Regions from separate parts of the Catenulispora sp. GP43 genome, predicted to be linked through region 1. Evidence: riboswitches for the same ligand, from Rfam matches in the RefSeq annotation. Region 1 holds a riboswitch; each other region holds the start of a gene.
What was found. Region 1 has a riboswitch for cobalamin ahead of ABH926_RS50690 (HoxN/HupN/NixA family nickel/cobalt transporter). Riboswitches for the same ligand answer to the same signal wherever they lie in the genome.

Region 1 (5,496 bases):
CGTGCTGTATTCCACGAAAGGAGTAGTCGGGGCGGGCGGTGGTTCAGTTCCCGAGCGAGGCGATCAGCGTGCTGCGGGCCCGGGAGACGCGCGAGCGGACGGTGCCGATCGGCGCCCCGATCACCGTAGCGGCCTCCTCGTAGGGCAGACCGACCACCGCGGTCAGCACGAACGCCGTCCGGCGTTCCTCGGGCAGCGCGGCCAGCAACTCGGCCAGCACCACGCCTTCGTCGAAGCCGGGCAGGCCGTCGGGCTGCGCCCGTTCGGCCGCGCCCTGCCAGTCGTCGGTGTCCGCCACCCGTGGCCGGGCCGAGACCCAGCGGATGCGGTCGACGACCGTGCGCCGGGCGATCGAGCGCACCCAGGTCTGGGCCGAGGACCGGCCCTGGAAGGCCGGCAGGGCGCGCAGGACCCGCAGGTACGTGTCCTGGGTGAGGTCGTCGGCGTCCTGAGGGCTCCCGCTCAGGCGCGCGACGTATCTGCGCACGTCGAGCGTGGTCGCCTGGATGAAGCGCTCGACGGCGTCGGGATCGCCGTCGCGCGCGGCCAGGGCCAGGGAGTCGACATCGGCTCGATCGACGGGGTGTTGCAGGGCAGGGGTCATCGCCATGTGTCCTTGCTGGGAGAAACGAGACACGGCGAGCGCGGGGATCGCGCCGCCGGACAGGGCCGTCTAAGCGACGGCGGTCCCGGCCGGCGGCCCCCGAGAGGTGATGGCGTGGACGAGCAGGAGCTGGCGCAGCGGCGTCGAAGTCCGGGCCGCCACCGCGGTGGTGCGGGGCCGTGGCACGGGAACGACCGGCCGGAACAGCAATGCCAGCGGCGTGAGCAGGAAGGACGCGGCCGCGGCCGGCAGCCGGAAGACGGCCTGCTCGCCGGCCGCCAGCCAGACGCCCACCACGACGGCCGCCGCGAGGTGGGCGGCCAGCATTCCCCAGCTGTCGGAGCCGAGGAACGGCGGGCCCGAGTGCATGCCGCTCATGCCGCTCATGCCGCTCGCGCTGCTCATGCCGCTCGCGCTGCTCATGCCGCTCGCACTGCCCATCGACATGCCCGGCACGCCGGCCATCCCGGGCATGTTCATCCCGGAGGCGTTCATCCCGGACATGGCCGAAGCGTCGAGCGGCCCCGTCGTCAGAGCCTGGCTGGCCTCGAACCAGAAGTGCAGAAGAGCCTGCGCGCCGATCGTCAAGGTGATGACATGAATCGTGCCGCGCTGTTTGCCGGACAGCAGCCAGGCGAGGCCGAAGGTGACCTCGGCGGCCCCGGCCAGTGCCCACCACGGGACAGCCCGCCCGGACATCGACAAGTGCGCGGCCGTGGCCAGCAGCGTGCACACGGCCGCGAACATCGCGGACCGCGCGGCGCGCAGTCCCCCGTCGACACTCATGGCTGTGACATCGTCGCATCCGCCCGCCGGGCGGGTGACGGCAGGCGCCGGCTACGGCTCCTGGCCGGTGACGTCCCACCGGTGTTCGACGCGCGCGATCTTCCAGTAGGCGATCGCGGCCGCCCAGACGGCGATGAACGCGCCGACGATGATGAACCCGACATTGTTCAGATTCAGGTTCGCGATCCAGTCGGTGACCGGGTTGACGACGCCGAACTGGTCGTGGACCACGCCGACGAGCTCGATGCTGCCGATGATCAGGGCGACGGCCACGGACAGCCCGGTGATGGTGAGGTTGTAGTAGACCTTGCGGATCGGGTTGGAGAAGGCCCAGTGGTAGGCGAAGTTCATGAAGGTGCCGTCGAGCGTGTCGAACAGGGTCATGCCCGCGGTGAACAGCAGCGGCAGGCACAGGATCGCGTACCAGGGCAGGCCGGCCGCGGCGCTGGAGCCGGCCAGGGCCAGCAGCAGCACCTCGGTGGCGGTGTCGAAGCCGACGCCGAACAGCAGCCCGACCGGGTACATCTGGCCGGGGCGGGTGATGGACTTGGTGAGCCGGCCCAGGATCCGGTTCATGAAGCCGCGCTTGTCCAGCTGCGCGGTCAGGGCGGCCTCGTCGTACACGCCGCGCCGCATCGCCTTGTACACCTTGTAGATGCCGATCAGCGCGACCAGGTTCAGGATGCCGATCAGGTACAGGAAGGTGCCCGAAGCGGTCGTGGACACCACGCCGAGCGACTGGCGCGTGCTGGACTTGTCGTCGGTCAGGCTGGCGGCCTGGCGCGCGCCGGCGGCGATCCCGGCGGCCAGCACGACGACGATCGTCGAGTGCCCGAGCGCGAACCAGAATCCGACGGACACCGGCCGCTTGCCGTCGGCCATCAGCTTGCGCGTGGTGTTGTCGATCGCGGCTATGTGGTCGGCGTCGAACGCGTGGCGCATGCCGAGCGTGTAGGCGGTGACGCCGAGGCCGAAGCCGAAGACCTGCTTGCCGACGGTGTAGTGATGCGGGGCGACCAGGCCGGCGAGGATCCCGAACGCCGCGACGTGCATCGCCACGATCACCGCCAGCAGGCCGCCGAAGCGCAGCCAGTCGGTACGGAGCCAGCGCAGCGGCGCCGAGGACGGATTCCGGACAGGTCGGACGGGATCGTTCGCAGGCACGCTCACGCGGCTCGCCTCCAGCACCTCGTGGATGGTCGATGTTCGGTGCCGTGGCCGGTCTCCTGGCTGACGGGTCGACGCCCCGGCTCCGCCTTCCCAGACGCCTGACGCGTCCAGTGGCCGCCGCCGCGCCGTACTTCGCGCGGCGGCATGGAACCGGTGCATTCCCGATCACAGTGGCGAGGGCCGCTCCGGTTTTCCACCGGTCTTCCCGAGCACCACGGCATGGTCACCGTAGCGAGCGGTCCGGAACCCGGCAAGGTGGGCCCCGGCTATGCGTAGACCATCAGTCTGCGGGATCCAGCCCGAGGCGCTGAAGTGCCGAGCGATGAATCAGGATCCGGCACTCATGGGTCCAGCGACCGTCAGGGCCCTTGCCGCACAGATGATGCCGACTCTTGCGGGAACCAGCCGGGATTCGCGGACGACTATCATCGTGTGAGCATCGATGACGTGCCGGACGGTCCGGCGGCACATCCCGGATCAGCACATCCCGGATCAGCACATTCCGGAGCGGCGGATCCCCGACGCGGCTTCGGTACCAGTAGCCTGAGTTCCCGTCTCGGCGGGTTCGGCCGCGTGCTGGCGTTCGTCGCGTTGTCGGCGGCACTGTACGCCGGCGCGTTCGGCGCCGGGCGCCTGGCCGGACCGGTGGCACCCGATCTCGTTCCCGGCGCGCCGGGCGGGCAGAGCCCCACTCCGGGGATGCCGGGGATGGGCGCGTTGGGTGGCGGCCGGTGAGCGCCGGGCCGGACACGGTGCCGGCAGCGTCCACGCCGCCTGCGGCGGTCACCGATCTCGTGATCGGCGGGATGACCTGCGCCGCGTGCGTCGGGCGGGTGGAGCGACGACTGGCCCGCATCGAGGGCGTCTCGGCCGGCGTCAACCTGGCGACCGGCCGGGCCCGGATCCTGCATCCGCCGCGGGTTCCGGTCCGGGACCTGATCGCCGCGGTCGAGCAGGCCGGATACACCGCACTCGCGGTCCGCGACGACGCCGCTTCTTCCGGGATGGCCGAGACGGCCGAGACGGCCGAGTCGCCGGCCGACCGGCAGCGCCTGCTCGGCGTGGCCGCGATGGCCGTGCCGGTCATCGCGCTGTCCATGATCCCGGCGGTCCAGTTCCGCGACTGGCAGTGGTTCTGCTTCCTGCTGGCCGCCCCGGTGGCGACCTGGGGCGCCTGGCCCTTCCATCGCCGTGCCCTGATCAACCTGCGGCACGGCGCCGCGACCATGGACACGTTGGTGAGCATCGGCGTTCTCGCTTCCTTCGGCTGGTCGGTCTACGCGCTGTTCTTCGGCACCGCGGGCTTGCCCGGAATGCGGATGGGCTTCTCGTTCAGCGTCGGCGGCGACGGCGCCGGGCACATGTATCTGGAGGCTGCGGTCGGCGTGCCGCTGTTCGTCCTCTGCGGACGTCACCTGGAGAGCCGTGCCCGACGCCAGACCGGCTCGGCCCTGCGGTCTCTGGCTGAGCTGAGCGTCAAAGAGGTCTGCGTCCGCGACGCTGCCGGCGGCGAACAGCTGATTCCGCTGGAGCAGCTCCTGCCGGGCCGGGAGTTCGTGGTGCGTCCCGGCGAGAGGGTCGCCACCGACGGTGTCGTGGTGGAGGGTGCGTCGGCGATCGACCTGAGCATGCTGACCGGAGAGAGCGTGCCGGTCGAGGCGGGCCCGGGGGAGCGCGTCGCCGGCGGCACCCTGAACGTCGGGGGCACACTGGTGGTCCGGGCCACCGCGGTCGGCGCCGACACTCAGCTGGCCCGGATCGCGGCCCTGGTCCAGGACGCCCAGACCGGCAAGGCGCGCGCGCAGCGGTTGGCCGACACAGTGGCCGCGGTGTTCGTGCCGGCGGTGCTGGCCATCGCCGTGACCGTCCTGGGCTTCTGGCAGGGCGCCGGAGTCCGGCCCGAAGTCGCGATCACCGCGGCGGTCGCGGTCCTGGTCGTGGCGTGCCCCTGTGCACTCGGCCTGGCCACCCCGACCGCGTTGCTGGCCGCCACCGGACGCGGCGCGCAACTGGGCATCTTGGTCAAGGGCCCCGAGGTGCTGGAACGGCTGCGCCACCTGGACGCGGTCGTCCTGGACAAGACCGGCACGCTGACGGAAGGCCGCACGGCGCTGATCGCCGTCACACCGGCCCCGGGACACGACGGCGACCGGGTGTTGCGGCTGGCAGCGGCTGTCGAGCAGCGCTCCGAGCACCCCCTCGGCCGAGCCGTCGTCTCCGCCGCCCACCGTGCCGACGGCTCCGCACTGCCCGCCGTCGCGGACTTCTGGTCGCGACCGGGCGTCGGAGTCGGGGCGATGGTCGAGGGCTGCGATGTCCGCGCGGTCCGCCCGAACGATGCTCGGGAACTACCCGAAGCACTCCGCACGGCGCTGGCCGCCGCGGAAGCGAACGGCCACACCCCGGTCCTGGTCGAAGTGGACGGCGCGCCGGCGGCGATCCTCACCATCGGCGACACCTTGCGTCCCGATGCCTACCGCACAGTGCGCCGGCTCCGAGGACTGGGTCTGGAGCCGATCCTGGCCACCGGCGACAGCGCCGGCGCGGCGACCGCCGTGGCGCGCGAGCTGGGCATCACGGCGGTGCACCACTGCGCCTCACCGGAACGCAAGGCCGAGATCGTCGCCGAGCTGCGCGCCGCCGGCCGCGTCGTGGCCGTGGTCGGCGACGGCGTCAACGACACCGTCGCCCTGGCCGCGGCCGACCTCGGGGTCGCGATGGGAGGCGGTACCGACGCCGCGATCGGCGCCGCCGGCCTGACGCTGGTGCGCGCCGACATCGGCTTGGTCGCCGACGCCGTCTGTCTGGCCCGCCGGACCCTGTCCACGATCCGCGCGAACCTGGTCTGGGCCTTCGGATACAACCTCTTCCTCATCCCGCTGGCGGCCGTCGGACTGCTCAACCCGATGCCGGCCGCGGCGGCGATGTCCGCCAGC
Region 2 (5,496 bases), on a different contig from region 1:
CCGCTCCAGGCCTACGAGCGCTGCCAGGAGGTCTTCGAGGCGAACCGGCTCGGCCGGCCGGGGATGCTGCCGCGGGCCGGCGACGCCTGGCACGACTCGGCGCTGGCCGACCACGACTTCGCCCGCGACGGCGCGGGCCCGCTGCGCTGCGTGGTCGCCGAGGACGCGGCCGGCCGGGCGGTCGGGTTCGCGCGCTACCGGATCAAGGAGGACTGGGACAACCCCGCGCGCCCGGACTGCAAGGTGCGGGCCAAGGAGGTCTACGGCCGCGACCTGGCGTCCTACGTCGCGATCTGGCGCTTCCTGCTCGACATCGACCTGACCAGCGAGATCCACGCCGAGGTGCCGACCGACGACCCGCTGCTGTTCCTGCTCGCCGATCCCCGGCAGGCGGTGCCGCGGGTGCAGGACGAGCTGTACGTGCGGATCGTCGACGTGGACCGGGCCCTGGCGGCGCGGCGGTACGCGGCGCCGGTCGACGTGGTGTTCGAGATCTCGGACACCTTCTGCGCGTGGAACACCGGACGCTGGCGGTTGCGCGGCGATGCCGAGGGGGCGGTCTGCGAGCGGACCACGGATCCGGCGGATCTGGTGCTGGGGCCGCGCGAGCTCGGGACCGCCTACCTCGGCGGTTTCTCGCTGGCCGCGCTGGGCCGGGCCGGGCGGGTCGAGGAGCTGCGGCCGGGGGCGCTGGCCGAGGCGTCGCGGGCCTTTGTGAGCGATGTCGCGCCCTGGGTGCCCTTCGGATTCTGACCTTGGTCTCATAATCTGGGCGCCATGAACGAGGTAACCGAGAAGGATTACAAAGGCGTACTCCTGCGGCGGCACCCCGCGTCCGGCAACGGCGTGGTCGCGGAGATCGTGCTGAACCGCGCGTCGGCGATGAACGCGATCTCGACCGCGATGGCCGCGGCGATCCGGGACGTCGCGCCGGAGCTGGCCGAGGACCCGGCGGTGCGCGCCGTGGTGGTGTCGTCGGCGCCGCCCGCGGCCGAGGGGAAGAACCACGCGTTCTGCGTCGGCGTGGACCTCAAGGAGCGCAACCAGATGAGCGACGCCGAGCTGGTCGCCACCCGGCCGGCGTTCCGGCGGACCTGGGGCGCGTTCGGCTCGCTGCCGATGCCGGTCGTGGCTGCGGTCTCCGGCTACGCCCTGGGCGGCGGCTGCGAGCTGGCGCTGGCCTGCGACCTGATCGTGGCCGACGACGGCGCGGTGTTCGGGCTGCCCGAGGTGTCCGTCGGCGTCATCCCCGGCGGCGGCGGCACGCAGACGCTGGTGCGGCGCGTGGGCATGAACCGCGCCGCCGACCTGATCTTCACCGCGCGGCGCATCGACGCCGACGAGGCCGACCGGTTCGGGATGGTGGACCGGCGGGTGCCGGGGAGCTCGACGGCGCGCGCGGCGGCGCTGGAGCTGGCGCAGCAGATCGCGAAGAACTCGCCGATCGGGGTGCGCAACGCCAAGCACGCGCTGAAGGTCGGCGCGGACCTGCCGCTGGCCGCCGGGCTGGACGTGGAGGACGGGGCGTGGCGGGCCACGGCGTTCTCGGCGGACCGGGCCGAGGGTGTGCGGGCGTTCGTGGAGAAGCGGTCGCCGGTCTGGCCGTGAGTGGTGCGGGGTTCTTGAAGCAGCGCGGGGCTTTTGAAGTAGCGCAGGCTTCTTGAAGTAGTGCAGATCACCAGCCGTCGCCCCATTTGCCGTTAGGCGAGTGCGTCCGCGCTTGCTAGCGTCTTGGGCGACGGCGGTGTGCGCCGTCCACATCGAGTGCAGCGAAGCCGGTGGGAATCCGGCGCTGTCCCGCAACTGTGAGCTCTCCGTTCGGAGGGCGAGCCAGGTCGCCTCACGCGATGTGCCAAGGTTCGGCCCTCGCGGTTCGGGGCGGTCCGGCTGTGTGCGCGGCACGCCTGCCTGGGTCGGCGCGCGCGGCGGGGACCGCGGATCAGCCGGAGGAGCTGACCTCGTGCATTCTCGTCTGCACAATTCGACGCGGCGCGTGGCCGTCGGCCTCGTCGCGGCCTCGGCGCTGCTGGCCGCCGGGTGTTCGTCGTCGAAGTCGGCGTCGGCCCCGGCCGGCTCGGGCACCGCGTCCACCACGACCGCCGCCTCGTCCGCGGCCGCCTTCCCGGCCACGATCACCGCCAAGAACGGCGCGGTGAAGTTGGCGGCCGAGCCGAAGAAGATCGTGTCGCTGTCGCCCTCGGCCACCGAGGACCTGTTCGCGATCGGCGCGGGCTCGCAGGTCACCGCGGTCGATGACCAGTCGGACTATCCCGCGAGCGCCCCGAAGAGCGCGCTGTCCGGCTACAAGCCGAACGCCGAGGCGATAGCGAAGTACAACCCGGATCTGGTGGTCGTCGCCGACGACAGCTCGCAGATCGTGGAGCAGCTCGGCAAGCTGAACGTCCCGGTCCTGTGGTTCGACGCCCCGAACACCCTGGACGACGCCTACAGCCAGATCACCGAGCTCGGCGCCGCCACCGGCCACACCACCGCCGCGACCACCGAGGTCGCCACGATGAAGCAGCAGATCACGGCGGCGATCGCGGCCACGAAGAAGCCGGCCACACCTCTTAAGTACTACTACGAGGTCGGCACCCCCGGGAACTACAGCGCCACCTCGAAGACCTTCATCGGCTCGATCTTCGCCCAGTTCGGCCTGACCGACATCGCCGACCCGGCCGACAAGACGGGCGGCGGCTACCCGCAGCTCTCCGACGAGTACCTGGTGACCGCGGCCCCCGACCTGATCTTCCTGGCCGACACCAAGTGCTGCCAGCAGACCTCGGCCACCGTCGCCGCCCGCCCCGGCTGGTCGGCGATCCCGGCGGTGAAGAACGCGGCGAAGGGCACGGTCGTCGGCATGGACGACGACATCGCCTCCCGCTGGGGTCCGCGCCTGGTGGATCTGGTGCAGCAGATCTCGAAGGCCGTGAACCAGGCCCAGGGCTGAGCCACGGCGATGCGGCGGCAGGGAGCGGATGCGGATGCTGACGCGGCGGCGGCGGGGGGTGCCGAAGCCGCGGCGGTCGATGCTGCTGCGACGATGGTGGCCGCGGGCGCTGACGCGGCGGCCGGAGTCCTGGCGCCGGGACCTGCCGCGCATGTCGCTGCCGAGTCTGCGAGCGGCGACCGCCCGGCGACCGATGAGCCGAACTCGATCCCCCCGCACTCGCGCCCGAGCCGCCGCCTTGCCCGCTCCGCGGTCGATGAGCCGAACTCGATCCCTCCGCACTCGCTCCCGCACTCACCCCCACGCCGCCGCCTCGCCCGCCCGACCGTCGCCCTCCTCGCCGCGACCGCGGTCCTCCTTCTCGCCGTCCTCGTCTCCAGCCTCGGCGGCGCCGCGGGCCTCCCGGTCGCCGGCACCGCCAAGGCGCTGCTGGACAAGCTCCCCTTCGTAGACCTCCATACCGGGCTCGGGCCGGTGCAGCAGAGCGTGCTGGACCAGATCCGGCTGCCGCGCGTCGTCCTGGCCACGCTCGTCGGGGCGCTGCTCGCGCAGGCGGGGGCCGCGTATCAGGGCGTCTTCCGCAATCCGCTCTCTGACTCCGGGACCATCGGGGCCTCCGCCGGTGCCGGGATGGCCGCGACGCTCGTCATCGTCTATGGCGGCGGGCCCGAGCACACCGTGGCGGGCATCGGTGCCGTGCCGCTGGCCGCGTTCGTCGGTGCGCTCGGCGGGGTGCTCGCCAGCTATGTGCTCGGCACGTTCGTGGGTCGGGGCGGGACCGCCTCGCTCATCCTCGCCGGGGTCGCGGTCAGTTCGTTCGTCGGGGCGGTGCAGGCGTTCGTCATGCAGCGGAGCACCACGGACGTGCGGCAGGTGTACTCGTGGCTGTTCGGGAGTTTCGCCGCCGCCGACTGGTCGCTGGTGCGGTTGGCGCTGCCCTACGCCGTCATCAGTGTCCTGATCGTCACCGTGCACGCGCGGCATCTGGACGTCCTCGCGCTCGGCGACGACGAGGCCGCCACCCTCGGCCTGAACCCCGTGCGGACCCGGCTGATCGTGCTGGCCGCGGCCTCGCTGGCGACCGCGACCGCGGTCGCGGTCAGCGGCATCATCGGGTTCGTCGGGCTGGTGGTGCCGCACGTCGTGCGCCGTGTCGCCGGGCCCGGGCACCGGCTGCTGCTGCCGATGAGCCTGCTGGTGGGCGGTGCGTTCCTGGTGCTGGCCGACCTGCTCGCGCGGACCGTGCTGGCGCCGGCCGAGCTGCCGATCGGGGTCGTGACCTCGTTCGTCGGGGCGCCGTTCTTCCTGGTGATCCTGCGGGCGACGCGGGAGCGGGACCGGTGAGCGCGGTCAAGGCCGCCGGGGTGCGGGTGAGGCTGGACCACAAGCCGATCCTGCACGGCGTCGACCTCGCCGTGGCCTCCGGATCGTGGCACGCCGTGCTCGGCCCGAACGGCGCGGGCAAGTCCACGCTGCTCAAGGCGATCGTCGGCATCCTGGCCTACCAGGGCGACATCCGGGTCGGCGGGGAGTCGGTCGCGAAGCTGTCCGCCAAGCACCGGGCCCGCCTCATCGCCTACGTCCCGCAGCAGCCGCAGCTGCCCGGCGACATGACCGTCGCCGAGTACGTCCTGCTCGGCCGCACCCCGTACCTGGGCTACCTGGGCGTGGAGTCCCGTAGCGACCGCGCGGTCGCCGAGGGCGCGCTGGAGCGCCTGGACCTCGCCGGATTCGCCGGCCGCCGGCTCGGGGCGATGTCCGGCGGCGAACGGCAGCGGGTGGTGCTGGCCCGCGCCCTCGCGCAGCAGGCCGGCGTGCTGCTGCTCGACGAGCCGACCACCGCCCTGGACCTCGGCCACCAGCAGCAGGTCCTGGACCTGGTCGACGAGCTGCGCGCGACCGAGGGCCTGACCGTGGTCAGCACCCTGCACGACCTCAGCCTGGCCGCGCAGTACGCCGACGAGCTCACTCTCGTGGCCGGCGGCGCGGTGGTCGCCACCGGCACGGCGCGAGAAGTCCTTACCGAGCAACGGATCGCCGAGCACTACGGAGCTCGGGTCAAAGTATTCGACGACGGCGAGGGGCGCCCGGTCGTCCACCTCGTCCGCTAGGGCGAGTAGGAAACCTCGGGCACGTCGTAGCAGTTGGTGTCCATGTCCGGCACCCGCGTGACCCAGCCGCCCTTCCCGCCGTCCGCGGAGTCCTGCCACTGCGCCACGTCGAAGCACGCGTGCGTCGTCCCGGTCGGCGCCTTCACGGTGAACGCCGCCGGCGTGATGATCCCGTGCGCGTCATAAGGCTTCCCGGAGTTCATGAACTTCTCGACGCACACCCGCGTCACATCCGCCCCGCACGAGGCCACCGCGTCGGTGAGCCACTGCGCCGAGGCCCAGCCGTCGATCTCCCACTCCGACAGCTTTCCCTCCCGGTCCGGGAAGTACTTCGCCATCGCGTCCCGGAACGCCTTCACCGCCGGGTTCGACGTGTCCTCGTAGTTGGCGTCGGAGGAGTTGGCGTACAACAGGTTCCGGCACTTCGGCGCGTCC
Region 3 (5,496 bases), on a different contig from region 1:
TGCTCGTCCAGCCCGACGAACTCCGCCAGCGCCTGCCGCAGCCCGGTGACCGCGCCGTTCACCCCGCCGAAGACCTGCTTGGCCCGCAGGATCGCCAGCACGTCGGCGACCAGTTCCTCGCCCTGCGGCGCGCGCCCCAGGATGTGCAGCCCGTCGCGGATCTGCACGTCCTTGATCTCGCACAGATAGCCGTCCAGGTGCAGCACGAAGTCGTCGAAGTCGTCGTCGGCGGGCTGGTGGTCGACGTCGCCGTGCAGGATCGAGGCGAGGTCGTGGTGCAGCTGCGCGGCGCGGATCAGGGTCCAGATCTGCGCGCGCACCGCCGGGGTCTTGTCCGGGTCCAGGGCCTGCACGGTCGCGTACTCGTCGAGCAGCTGCTCGAGCTTGGCCAGGTCCCCGTAGGTGTCGGCGCGGGCCATCGGCGGCATCAGGTGGTCCACGACGGTGGCGTGCCCGCGCCGCTTGGCCTGCGTCCCCTCCCCGGGGTCGTTCACAATGAACGGGTAGACCAGCGGCAGCTCGCCGAGCACCGCGTCCGGGGCGCAGGACTCCGACAGGCCCAGTCCCTTGCCGGGCAGCCATTCCAGCGTGCCGTGCTTGCCGAGGTGGACGACCGCGTCCGCGCCGAAGCTGTGCTCCAGCCACCGGTAGGCGGCCAGGTAGTGGTGGCTGGGCGGCAGGTCGGGGTCGTGGTAGATGGCGATCGGGTTCTCGCCGAAGCCGCGCGGCGGCTGGATCATCAGCAGGATGTTGTCGAACTGGAGCGAGGCCAGGACGATGTCCTCGCCGTCGACGTACAGCGAGCCGGGCGGCTCGCCCCAGTGCCGGCGGATACCCTCGCGCAGGTCTTCGGGGAGCGTGGCGAACCAGGACTCGTAGTCGCGCAGCGGCACTCGCGCCGGCGCGGCGGCCAGCTGCTCCTCGGTGAGCCACTCGACGTCGTGCCCGCCGGCCGCGATCAGCCGGTGGATGAGCTGGTCGCCGTCGTCGGGGAAGTCGCCGACGGTGTAGCCGGCTTCGCGCAGGGCGTGGAGCAGGCGGACGGCGGAGGCCGGGGTGTCGAGCCCGACGGCGTTGCCGACACGCGAGTGCTTGGTCGGGTAGGAGGACAGGACGAGCGCGAGCTTCTTGTCGCGGTTGGGGATGGCGCGCAGTGCGGCATGGCGATAGGCGATGCCGGCCAGGCGCGCGGCGCGTTCGGCGTCGGCGACGTAGACCGGGATGCCCGCGTCGCCGTTCTCCTTGAAGGAGAAGGGGACGGCGATGAGGCGACCGTCGAACTCCGGGATCGCGACCTGCATCGCGGCGTCCATGGGGGTGAGCGCGGCGTCGGAGTCCTGCCAGGTCTGGCGCGGGGAGGTGAGACAGAGCCCTTGGATGACCGGGACGTCCAGCGCGGCGAGCGCGCCGACGTCCCAGGCGTCCTCGTCGCCGCCTGCGCTGGCATCCGCCGCCGTCGCACCGCCTCCGGCCAGGACCGTGACGACCAGGGTGTCGCAGCGGCCGAGGAGGTCGACCAGGCCCGCGCCCGCGGCGTCCGACAACCCGCGCAGCGAGCCGCAGTAGACGGGAAGAGCGTTGGCACCGCGGTCTTCGAGGGCGTCGGCGAGGGTGTCTACGAAGGCTGTGTTACCCGAGATCTCGTGCGCACGGTAGAAGACGATGCCGACGGTCGGGCGTCCTTCGCGCCGCTCGCGCTCGCCGTGGACACCGAACTCGGGCATGGCCTGCGGCGCCTCGAAGCCCTCGCCGCCGCCGAGCACCGTATCGGTGAGGAAGTTCGCCAGCTGCGCCAGGTTCGCCGGACCGCCGGCGGTGAGGTAGTTGAGGGCGTCGGCCACCACGCCGCCGGGCACCGTCGAGAGCGCCATCAGCTCAGCGTCCGGCTCGGCCTCCCCGCCGAGCACGACGGCCGGCACGCCGGCGGCGGCGACCGCCTCGATCAGCCAGCGCCACGGCCGGTGCCCGCCGAGCAGCCGCAGCACGGCGACGTCGGCCGCACGCAGCAGCGGTGCCAGGGCCTCGGCGTCCAGGCGCGCGGGGTTGGCGGTGACGTAGGGAGCGCCGCAGGCGTGGGCGGCGAGAAGCTCGGTGTCGGCCGTGGACAGCAACAGAACGCGCGCGGGCATGCGACGGCACTTCCTCTCGCGGAGTCCGCGCTCCGCCTCGGGCTGATGGGTACGGACGACAGGCAGTTCCTGGCTCGCGGACCGTGGTCCGCTCACAGTTGCGGGACAGCGCCCGATTCGCACGGGCTTCCTGGACTGTCGTCTTGGTGGACAGTGTGCCAGATCCGACGTCAGCGCAAGCGGCGTGCGCGACGGCCCGGCGCGAACGCGGCGGCCAGACGTGCGGCGGCCGCGGCCGAGGCGAGCCCGACTGTGGCCGACAACACGGCGGCGCGCCGGATGTCGGGCACGCGCGGCGCCCGGCCGGTCCCCATGACCGGCCGGTGTTCGACGACGTCGCCATAGGTGTTGGTCCCGCCGAGGCGCACGCCGAGGGCACCGGCGGCGGAGGCCTCGCAGCGTCCGGCGTTGGGGCTGGGGTGCCGGGCGCCGTCGTTTCGCAGGACCCTGAGCGCCCGGACGGGACTGCCGCCGACCACCGGTGCGGCCGCGACGGTCACGGCGCCGGTGAAGCGGGCGGGGACCCAGTTGAGGACGTCGTCCAGGCGCGCGGAGGCCCACCCGAAGTTGCGGTACTTGGCGTTCCGGTAGCCGACCATCGCGTCCAGCGTGTTCGACGCCCGATACGCCAGCAGCCCCGGAATCCCCGCCACCGCACCCCAGAACAGCGGCGCCACCACCGCGTCGGAGGTGTTCTCGGCGACCGACTCGACCACCGCCCGCGCGATCTGGTCGGCATCGAGCCCGCGCGGATCGCGCCCGCACAGGTGCGGCAGCCGCTCCCGCGCCGCCGCGAGGTCGCCGGCCCGCAGCGACTCACCGATCGCGGACGCCTCGCGGCGCAACGACGTCCCGCCGAGCACGGTCCACGTCGCGGCCGCGGTCAACGCGGCTCCGGCGACCGGCCGCCGCCCGACCCGCTCGGCCGCGACACCCAGCGCAGCGGCGCCCGAAACGAGCACGCCGGCATAGGCGGCGCCGGCAACCCGCGAATCCGCATACGAAACCCGACGCAGCCCCGAGGCCACCCGCCCGAAGCCCGCCACCGGATGCGCTCGCCGCGGATCCCCGAAGTACCAGTCGGCCGCGAAGCCGAGGACCAGCCCTACCGCCCGGGACGAAGATCGCATGGCGCCAATGTAGCGGCGCCCCGCCGAGCTCCCGACAACCGGCCAGGACGCCAAGACGCCAAGACCCCGACCCGGACAAGCCCCCCACGCCGCCGAGACACCCGCCATCCCCGGAACCTTCACCGCCCGGCGTTACATTAGGCACGTGGGAACCGCCTTCCTGCTCCTCTCCGTGTTCCTCGCCTGCGCCGTCGAAGCGGTGGAAGCGCTCACCATCGTGCTCGCGGTCGGCCTCACGCGCGGCTGGCGCTCCTCGCTCCAGGGCGTGGCGGCGGGCCTCCTCCTGCTCGCGGTGGTCGTCGCCGCGCTCGGGCCGGCGCTCACCGTGCTGCCGCTCAAGGCCTTGCGGCTGATCGTCGGCGGTCTGCTGCTCACCTTCGGGTTGCAGTGGCTGCGCAAGGCGATCCTGCGCGCGTCCGGCTACAAGGACATGCGCGACGAGGCCGCCGCCTACCAGCGCGAGGTCGCCGCCGCGCGGGAGGCCGCCACGGCGAAGAAGTCCCTGGTCGCCGACTGGTACGCCTTCACCCTCAGCTTCAAGGGCGTCGTGCTGGAGGGCCTGGAGGTCGCGTTCATCGCCCTGACCTTCGGCGCCAACCAGCACGACATCCCGCTCGCCGCCGTCGCCGCGGTGGCGGCGGTGCTCACCGTGTGCGCCGCGGGCGTCGCGATCAAGGCGCCGCTGGCGCGCGTGCCGGAGAACACGATGAAGTTCGCGGTCGGCGTGATGCTCACCGGCTTCGGGGTCTTCTGGGGCGCGGAGGGCGCGGGCGCCCAGTGGCCCGGCGGCGACGCCGCGCTCCCGGCGGTGCTGGCCTACGTCCTGCTCGTCGCGCTCGGCGCGGTCTGGGTCCTGAAACGGAGGCGCGCGGCGTGGGCAGGGTGAAGGCCTTCGGGCTGTTCTGGTACGACTTCGTCGTGGGCGACGACCCGTTCGTGGCCGTCCTGGTCATCGCCGCCCTGGCCGGCACCGCCGTGCTCAGCACGCACACCACCGCGTGCTGGTGGCTGCTGCCGGTGGTCGTCACCCTCGCCCTGGCCGCGACGCTGGCCCGGGCCGTCCGCCGGAAGTGAGAACCAAGGCGGAATCCCCAGCCGCCGCCTACGATCCGGTCATCTCCACCCGCGTCCGCAGCCGCTCGTCCCCCGCCGAGCGCGCCGCGATCAGCTCCCGCACCCCCGCGCGGACCCGCCACACCCCCAACTCGCGGTCCCACCGCGCCAGCACCCGCACCGGGATCGTGATCGGGACGGTCGCGATCTCGTTCGGCGCGGCGAGCGTCGAGCCGAACGCGACCAGCCGCCGGGGATCGCAGGGCTCGTCCGCGTCCTCGCCGGCCAGGTAGATCTGCACCACCTCGCGCCCGATCCGCGCGCCGGTGTTCCGCACCCGCACCGCGAGCTCGACGTCCCCGGCCGCGGTCACCGCGGCGGTGATGTCCTCGTACTCCCAGGTGGTGTAGCCCAGGCCGTGGCCGAAGGGGTACGCCGGGACGATGTCAGCCTTCGCATACCCGCGGTAGCCGAACAGCGAGCCCTCGGCGTAGACGATCTTGCCGTCCACCGGCCGCGTGGACAGCACCGGCGCGTCGGCCGCGGTCTTCGGGAACGTCGTGGGCAGCCGGCCGCCGGGCTCGACCGCGCCGGTCACCGCGTCGGCGATGGCGTGGCCGCCCTCCTGCCCGGGGAACCACGCCCACAGCACGGCCGGCGTCAGCGCGCGCCACGGCATCTCCACCGGCGCCCCGGCGTTCACCACGACGATCGTGCGCGGGTTGGCCTCCACCACCGCCGCGACCAGGTCGTCCTGGCGCCCCGGCAGCTTCAGGCCGGTCCGGTCGAATCCCTCGCTCTCCACCTCGTCGGTGGTGCCGACGACCAAGATCGCCACGTCCGCGCCCCGCGCCGCCGCGACTGCCGCCTCGAACAGCTCGTCGGCCTCGGGCCCGGGCGCCGCGTGGTGCAGCCCGAACACAGCGACCGGCAGGTTCTCGTCGACCTGCACCACCGCCTCGATCCGCACCGTCCCCGGGTCCAGCTCGACCTCGACCCGGTGCTCCGGCGGTTTCACCAGGCCCTCGGCCAGGTCCGCGCCCTCGGTGGGGGCCAGGGTGATCTTCATGGGCGCGTTGTCGCCGATCACCAGCCGGAACGAGCCGAGGCCGGACACCGAGAACTGGTGGTTGCCGGTCGCGGCGACGGCCACGTCGGCCCGGACCCGGATCCCGGCGGTGCCG
Region 4 (5,496 bases), on a different contig from region 1:
AGAACGCGTCGAGCACGAACCCGGCCAGCCGCGGCGAGAAGAAGGCGTCGCCCTCGGCCACCCGCCGCACCGCGTCGGCGAGCTCGGCCCCGCTGATGGACTTGGTGACGTATCCCCGCGCCCCGGCCCGGATGACCGCGATGACGTCCTCGGCCGCGTCCGACACGGACAGCGCGAGGAACCGGGTCTCCGGCAGCGCCGCCGCCGTCCGCGCGAGCACTTCGACCCCACCGCCGCCCGGCAGGTGCACGTCGAGCAGCACGACCCGCGGCCGGGTCGCCGCGACGACCTCCACGGCCCGCTCCGTGTCGCCCGCCTCGCCGACGATCTCGATCGCCGTCCCCGCGGCCTCGGCGGCCCGGCACAGCTCGGATCGCACGCCGGCCCGGAACATCTGGTGGTCGTCGACGAGGACCACGGTGATCGGCAGGGGATCAGTCATCTTCCATCTCCGAACGCAGCTCCGAACGGGACTCCGGGCGCGTCTCCGGTCGCATCTCAGGCCGCGCCTCGGCCCGCGCCTCCGACCGCATCTCCAGCCGTACCTCGGTCCCGGCACCGAGCGCCGTCCGCACCTCGCCATGCCCCCCGTGCCGGGCCATCCGCCCGACGATCGACTCCCTGATCCCCATCCGGTCCGCGCCGACCGCGCCGAGGTCGAACCCGGGCCCGCGGTCGCGGACGAACACCTCGATCCGCCGGCCCCCGGCCGCCTCGGCCTCGACCTCCGCGAACACCGAGATCGGTGCGCCGCCGGCGTATTTGGCCGCGTTGACCAGCGCCTCGCGGGCGGCCGCGACGCAGGCGGCCAGTCCGTCCCCGAGCTCGGTGTCGCCGACCGCGACCACGTCGATCCGCGCCCCGTGCCGGTCCTCCACCTCGGCCGCCGCCGACCGCAGCGCCGCGGCGAACGTCTCCGGCGCCTCCGCGTCCAGGGCCCGGCCCCTGCGGTCGTACAGCCAGGCCCGCAGCTCCCGTTCCTGGGCCCGCGCGAGCCCGGCGACCTCGCCGGGATCAGCACGCTGGATCAGGGTCAGCGTGTGCAGGACCGAGTCGTGCATGTGCGCCGCGACCTCGGCGAACTGCTGCGCGCGGACGCGTTCGGCACGCTCGGCGTCCAGATCCCGCAGTACCCGCAGCAGATACGGCAGGGCGATCAGCACCCCGCCGCAGAAGAGGATGAGCGCCGCGATGACCGCGCTGGTCTCCGCCGTCAGGGACGCTCCGTTGCTCAGCAGCCGCACCAGCGCGCCACCGATGACCAGGGCGCCGACCGCGGTACGGGCGTCGACCGGGCGGCGGTGCCGGTCCGAGGCGTCGAGCCAGGCCCCCCGCCGCTCGGCGGCCAGGTCGCGCAGCAGCAGCCCCATGCCGAGCAGCACCGCCGCCAGCGGTACCAGGGCCCGGATCTGGTCGGCGGGGCTGGGGCCGTCGAGCGCCGTCACCACCACGACGCCGACGGCCACCAGCAGCGGACCGACGGCGGCCGGGCGCGGGGAGGACGGTCGGACCATGCCAGCCATGGTCACACGCCGCTCGGTGACGGCGCATCAGGGTGCTGCCCGGGATGTTCCCGGGGGCGGTCTCAGGGATGCCCTCAGGGGCGTCCCGAACGGGGCAACGGTCCGGGCCGAACGGTCCGGGCCCGAAGACCGGGACTCAGGAGTCCGGCTGCTCCACCAGCTGCGCGATGTACAGCGGCTCCCCGAGCTGGCCGATCAGGTCCAGCTGGGTCTCCAGGTAGTCGATGTGGTGTTCCTCGTCGGCCAGGATCTCCTCGAAGAGGTTCGCCGACGTGACGTCCCCGCGCTCGCGCATCAGCTTGATCCCGTTGCGCAGCCGCTCGACCGCCGCGACCTCGACCTTCATGTCGGCCTGGAACATCTCGGTGACGCTGTGGCCGATCTCCAGCGGGAACAGTTTCTGGAAGTTGGGCAGCCCGTCCAGGAAGATGATGCGCTCGGCGAGCTTGTCCGCGTGCTTCATCTCGTCGATGGACTCGCTGCGGGTGTACTCGGCGAGCTTCTTCCAGCCGCGGTCTTCCTGCAGTTTGTAGTGCAGCCAGTACTGGTTGATCGCCGTCAGTTCGGCCGTGAGCTGCTCGTTGAGGAACGCGATGATGTCCTTGTCACCCTGCATGGCGTCCGATATTGCCAGAGCGGCCGACCCCGGGGGTAACGGTGTGTGCGCGGATTGCTCCGAACGGGGAGCCCCGGGGCACGCCGGATCAGGCCGGGGCGGCTCGGGAGCGTCCGGGATCAGCCCAGGGCGGGCACCGCGGCCGGGCAGTGCGGCGCGTGCTGGAAGACCGGGGTCGCCGGGCGTGCGGCGGGGACCGGGGCCGGAGCCGCCTCCGGCAGCCGCTCGGCCTCGGGCATGACGTCCGCCGGCGCCGAGTCGGCGACCCGCGCGGCGGCGAGCAGGCAGCTCAGCCGCTTCACGCACGTCCCGCACGCCGAACCCGCCCCGGTGGCCTTGCGGACCTGCTTGACGGACTTGGCACCGAGCGCGACGGCGGCGTCCACCTCGGCGGTGGTGACCGCGTGGCATATGCAGGCGTACAAGCGGGGCTCCGGCTGTCAGCGGGGTCGCCAGGGGCGATCAATGGGACTTAGGGGAGCCTAAGCTACCTATCGCCCGCGTGCCAAGTCCCCGCGGTACGTGCCGTGCACCACATCTGGGACGATGGTCTCCATGGGGCAGCCGGGATCAGGGGTGGACACAGACGCCGGGACGGCGCCGGCGGACGGCCGGCTCCCCCCGGGCCAGCGCATGCAGCGTGGCGAGTGGCCGGTGCTGCACTACGGCCCGGTGCCCCGCTTCAAGCCCGCGAGCTGGGACTTCCGGGTCACCGGGGCCACCGCCGACGGCGAGGAGGCGATCTGGTTCCACGAGGAGTTCGGCGCCCTGCCGACCGTCGAGGTGGTCGCCGACTTCCACTGCGTCACCAAGTTCACGATGCTGGACGCGTCCTGGCGCGGTGTCTCCGGCCGCACCATCCTGGACCTGGCGCCGCCGGCCCCGGATGCGACGCACGTCACCGTCTGGGCCGAGTACGGCTACAGCTCGAACCTGCGCCTGGAGGACCTGCTCCGGGAGGACGTCGTGTTCGCCACCCACCACGACGGCGCGCCGCTCACCCCCGAGCACGGCTTCCCGCTGCGGCTGATCCTGCCGCACCGGTACGCCTGGAAAGGGCCCAAGTGGGTCCGGGGCATCGAGTACCTCACCGAGGACCGCCGCGGGTTCTGGGAGGAGCGCGGGTACCACAACATCGGCGACCCGTGGCGGGAACAGCGGTACTCCTACCAGGAGGACCCCGGCGACGGGCCTCCGCTGTAGTCCCGTCCCGGCTGTAGTCCCGTCCGGCCGGCTCCTCAGCCCGTCCGGATCCGGCGCAGCACCGCCCGCCACAGCGTCCCGGGCCGGCCGAGCGCCGGCAGCCGCTGCCCGGGGGCGGGCGTGTCGCGTTGCTCACCCCGCGCCAGGGCGAACGCCCCGCCGTCCAGCTCGTATTCACCCAGGACACGGGGTCTGCGCTGTCGATCGCTCACCATCCCATTGAGGGATACATCCGGACATCGCGCCACCCGGCGCCGTCCGGACGCGGTTTGACGGCCGGTGATCGCTGCGGGATGCTGCACGCGGGACGGTCGGCAGGAATCCGGTGCGAATCCGGAGCGGTCCCGCCACTGTGATCAGGGAGTGCCTCCCGCTTGAGATGCCACTGGAACATCAGTGTTCTGGGAAGGCCGGGCAGGCGCGCGGATCTGAGAGTCAGGAGACTACGACCGCCCCAGGCACGCCGCCCCCGCGGCGTGTTCTCGTGAGGAGACCTGTCGGGCGTGGATACCCGTGAGGAGCTGATCCGGCGTGCCGCCGTACCCGTTCACCGCCGTCGTCGGGCTCGACGACCTGCGGCTGGCCCTGCTGCTGAACGCCGTGTCCCCGGCCGTCGGCGGCGTGCTCGTGCGCGGGGAGAAGGGCACTGCCAAGTCGACGATCGTGCGCGCCCTGGCCGCCGTGCTCCCGCAGATCGCCGTGGTCCCGAGCTGTCGGTTCTCGTGTGACCCCGCGACCCCCGACCCGGCCTGCCCGGACGGCCCGCACCTCCCCGGCGCCACGGCGGCCCGGTCCCGCCCGGCGCGCCTGATCGAGCTCCCGGTCGGCGCCACCGAGGACCGCCTCGTGGGCTCCCTGGACCTGGAGAAGGTCCTGGCCTCCGGCGTCGCCGCCTACGAACCCGGCCTGCTGGCCGCCGCGCACCGCGGCCTGCTGTACGTGGACGAGGTCAACCTCCTGCACGACCACCTCGTGGACCTGCTCCTGGACGCCGCCGCGATGGGCGTCGCGCACGTCGAGCGCGAAGGCGTCTCGGTCCGGCACGCGGCGCGCTTCCTGCTCGTCGGCACCATGAACCCCGAAGAGGGCGAACTGCGCCCGCAGCTGCTGGACCGGTTCGGCCTGACCGTCGAAGTCCGCGCCAGCCGCGACCCGGCCGAGCGCGCCGAGGTGGTCCGCCGCCGCCTGGCCTACGAGGCCGACCCCGAGGGCTTCGCAGCGGCCTGGGAGCAGGCGGACAAGGAGACGGCCGCACGCATCGAGGCGGCGCGCGCCCTGCTGCCCTCCGTGGTGCTCCCGGAGGCCGAACTGCTGCGAGTCACTCGGATCTGTGCGGCGTTCGAGGTCGACGGGATGCGCGCGGACCTGGTGACGGCACGGGCCGCGACCGCGCTCGCGGCCTGGGCCGGGCGCGACGTGGTGATCGCCGAGGACGTGCGGCAGGCCGCGATGCTGGCGCTGCCGCACCGCCGGCGGCGGCATCCGTTCGACGCGCCGGGCCTGGACGAGGAGCGGCTGGACGAGGCCATGGACGACGGGGATGAGGATCCTGATCCCGGTCCCGGTTCCGGTGGGCCCGACGGCGGCGGTGGGCCCGACGGCGGCGGCGGTCCTGACGGCGGCGGCGGTCCTGACGGCGGCGGCGGTTCCAACGGTGGCGATACTTCCGGCGGCCCGTCCAACGGTGCCGAGCCTGAGCCCTCGGTCGGTGCCTCGACCGGCGAATCACCCGCTGAGCAGAAGCAAGTGTCCGGATCGTCGCGCGAGCAGCCCGCCGCCACTGCCACTGAGCCCTTCAAAGCCCGCCTGCTCCAGGTCGAAGGCGTCGGCACCGGCGCCGAAGGCCGCCGCTCCCGAGCCCGCGCCGCCGGCGGCCGCTCGGTCGGCGCCCGCCCCGGCGCGCGCGGCCTCCATCTGATCGCGACCGTCCACGCCGCCGCGCCCCAGCAGGTCGCCCGGGGCCGTCGCGACGGCGCTCTGCGTCTGCGCTCCGAGGACCTCCGCGAGCCGATCCGCGAGGGCCGGGAAGGCAATCTCGTCCTGTTCGCGGTCGATGCCTCCGGGTCCATGGCCGCCCGCCAGCGCATGGCCGCCGTCAAGGGCGCGATCCTCTCGCTGCTCCTGGACGCCTACCAGCGCCGTGACAAGGTCGGC

Region 2: linked by a shared signal. The riboswitch ahead of ABH926_RS09515 (ABC transporter substrate-binding protein) and the one ahead of ABH926_RS50690 (HoxN/HupN/NixA family nickel/cobalt transporter) in region 1 are both predicted to bind cobalamin.
Region 3: linked by a shared signal. The riboswitch ahead of cobN (cobaltochelatase subunit CobN) and the one ahead of ABH926_RS50690 (HoxN/HupN/NixA family nickel/cobalt transporter) in region 1 are both predicted to bind cobalamin.
Region 4: linked by a shared signal. The riboswitch ahead of ABH926_RS05870 (putative cobaltochelatase) and the one ahead of ABH926_RS50690 (HoxN/HupN/NixA family nickel/cobalt transporter) in region 1 are both predicted to bind cobalamin.

What each region holds. Positions count from the first base shown of each region.
Region 1 is NZ_JBGCCT010000049.1:35,006-40,501, reverse strand. It holds gene ABH926_RS50705 (ABC transporter substrate-binding protein) at 1-15, opposite strand, end outside; gene ABH926_RS50700 (sigma-70 family RNA polymerase sigma factor) at 44-610, opposite strand; gene ABH926_RS50695 (hypothetical protein) at 674-1,390, opposite strand; gene ABH926_RS50690 (HoxN/HupN/NixA family nickel/cobalt transporter) at 1,442-2,560, opposite strand; cobalamin riboswitch at 2,589-2,792, opposite strand; gene ABH926_RS50685 (hypothetical protein) at 2,993-3,295, shown strand; gene ABH926_RS50680 (heavy metal translocating P-type ATPase) at 3,367-5,496, shown strand, end outside.
Region 2 is NZ_JBGCCT010000003.1:477,448-482,943, forward strand. It holds gene ABH926_RS09505 (GNAT family N-acetyltransferase) at 1-753, shown strand, start outside; gene ABH926_RS09510 (enoyl-CoA hydratase/isomerase family protein) at 778-1,608, shown strand; cobalamin riboswitch at 1,726-1,855, shown strand; gene ABH926_RS09515 (ABC transporter substrate-binding protein) at 1,961-2,950, shown strand; gene ABH926_RS09520 (FecCD family ABC transporter permease) at 2,960-4,294, shown strand; gene ABH926_RS09525 (ABC transporter ATP-binding protein) at 4,291-5,061, shown strand; gene ABH926_RS09530 (ABC transporter substrate-binding protein) at 5,058-5,496, opposite strand, start outside.
Region 3 is NZ_JBGCCT010000002.1:575,530-581,025, forward strand. It holds gene cobN (cobaltochelatase subunit CobN) at 1-2,129, opposite strand, end outside; cobalamin riboswitch at 2,172-2,313, opposite strand; gene ABH926_RS06335 (cobalamin biosynthesis protein) at 2,300-3,259, opposite strand; gene ABH926_RS06340 (COG4280 domain-containing protein) at 3,405-4,145, shown strand; gene ABH926_RS06345 (hypothetical protein) at 4,133-4,333, shown strand; gene ABH926_RS06350 (beta-glucosidase) at 4,362-5,496, opposite strand, start outside.
Region 4 is NZ_JBGCCT010000002.1:486,757-492,252, reverse strand. It holds gene ABH926_RS05900 (LuxR C-terminal-related transcriptional regulator) at 1-442, opposite strand, end outside; gene ABH926_RS05895 (sensor histidine kinase) at 435-1,514, opposite strand; gene bfr (bacterioferritin) at 1,660-2,139, opposite strand; gene ABH926_RS05885 (bacterioferritin-associated ferredoxin) at 2,259-2,564, opposite strand; gene ABH926_RS05880 (sulfite oxidase-like oxidoreductase) at 2,695-3,342, shown strand; gene ABH926_RS05875 (hypothetical protein) at 3,378-3,557, opposite strand; cobalamin riboswitch at 3,660-3,786, shown strand; gene ABH926_RS05870 (putative cobaltochelatase) at 3,874-5,496, shown strand, end outside.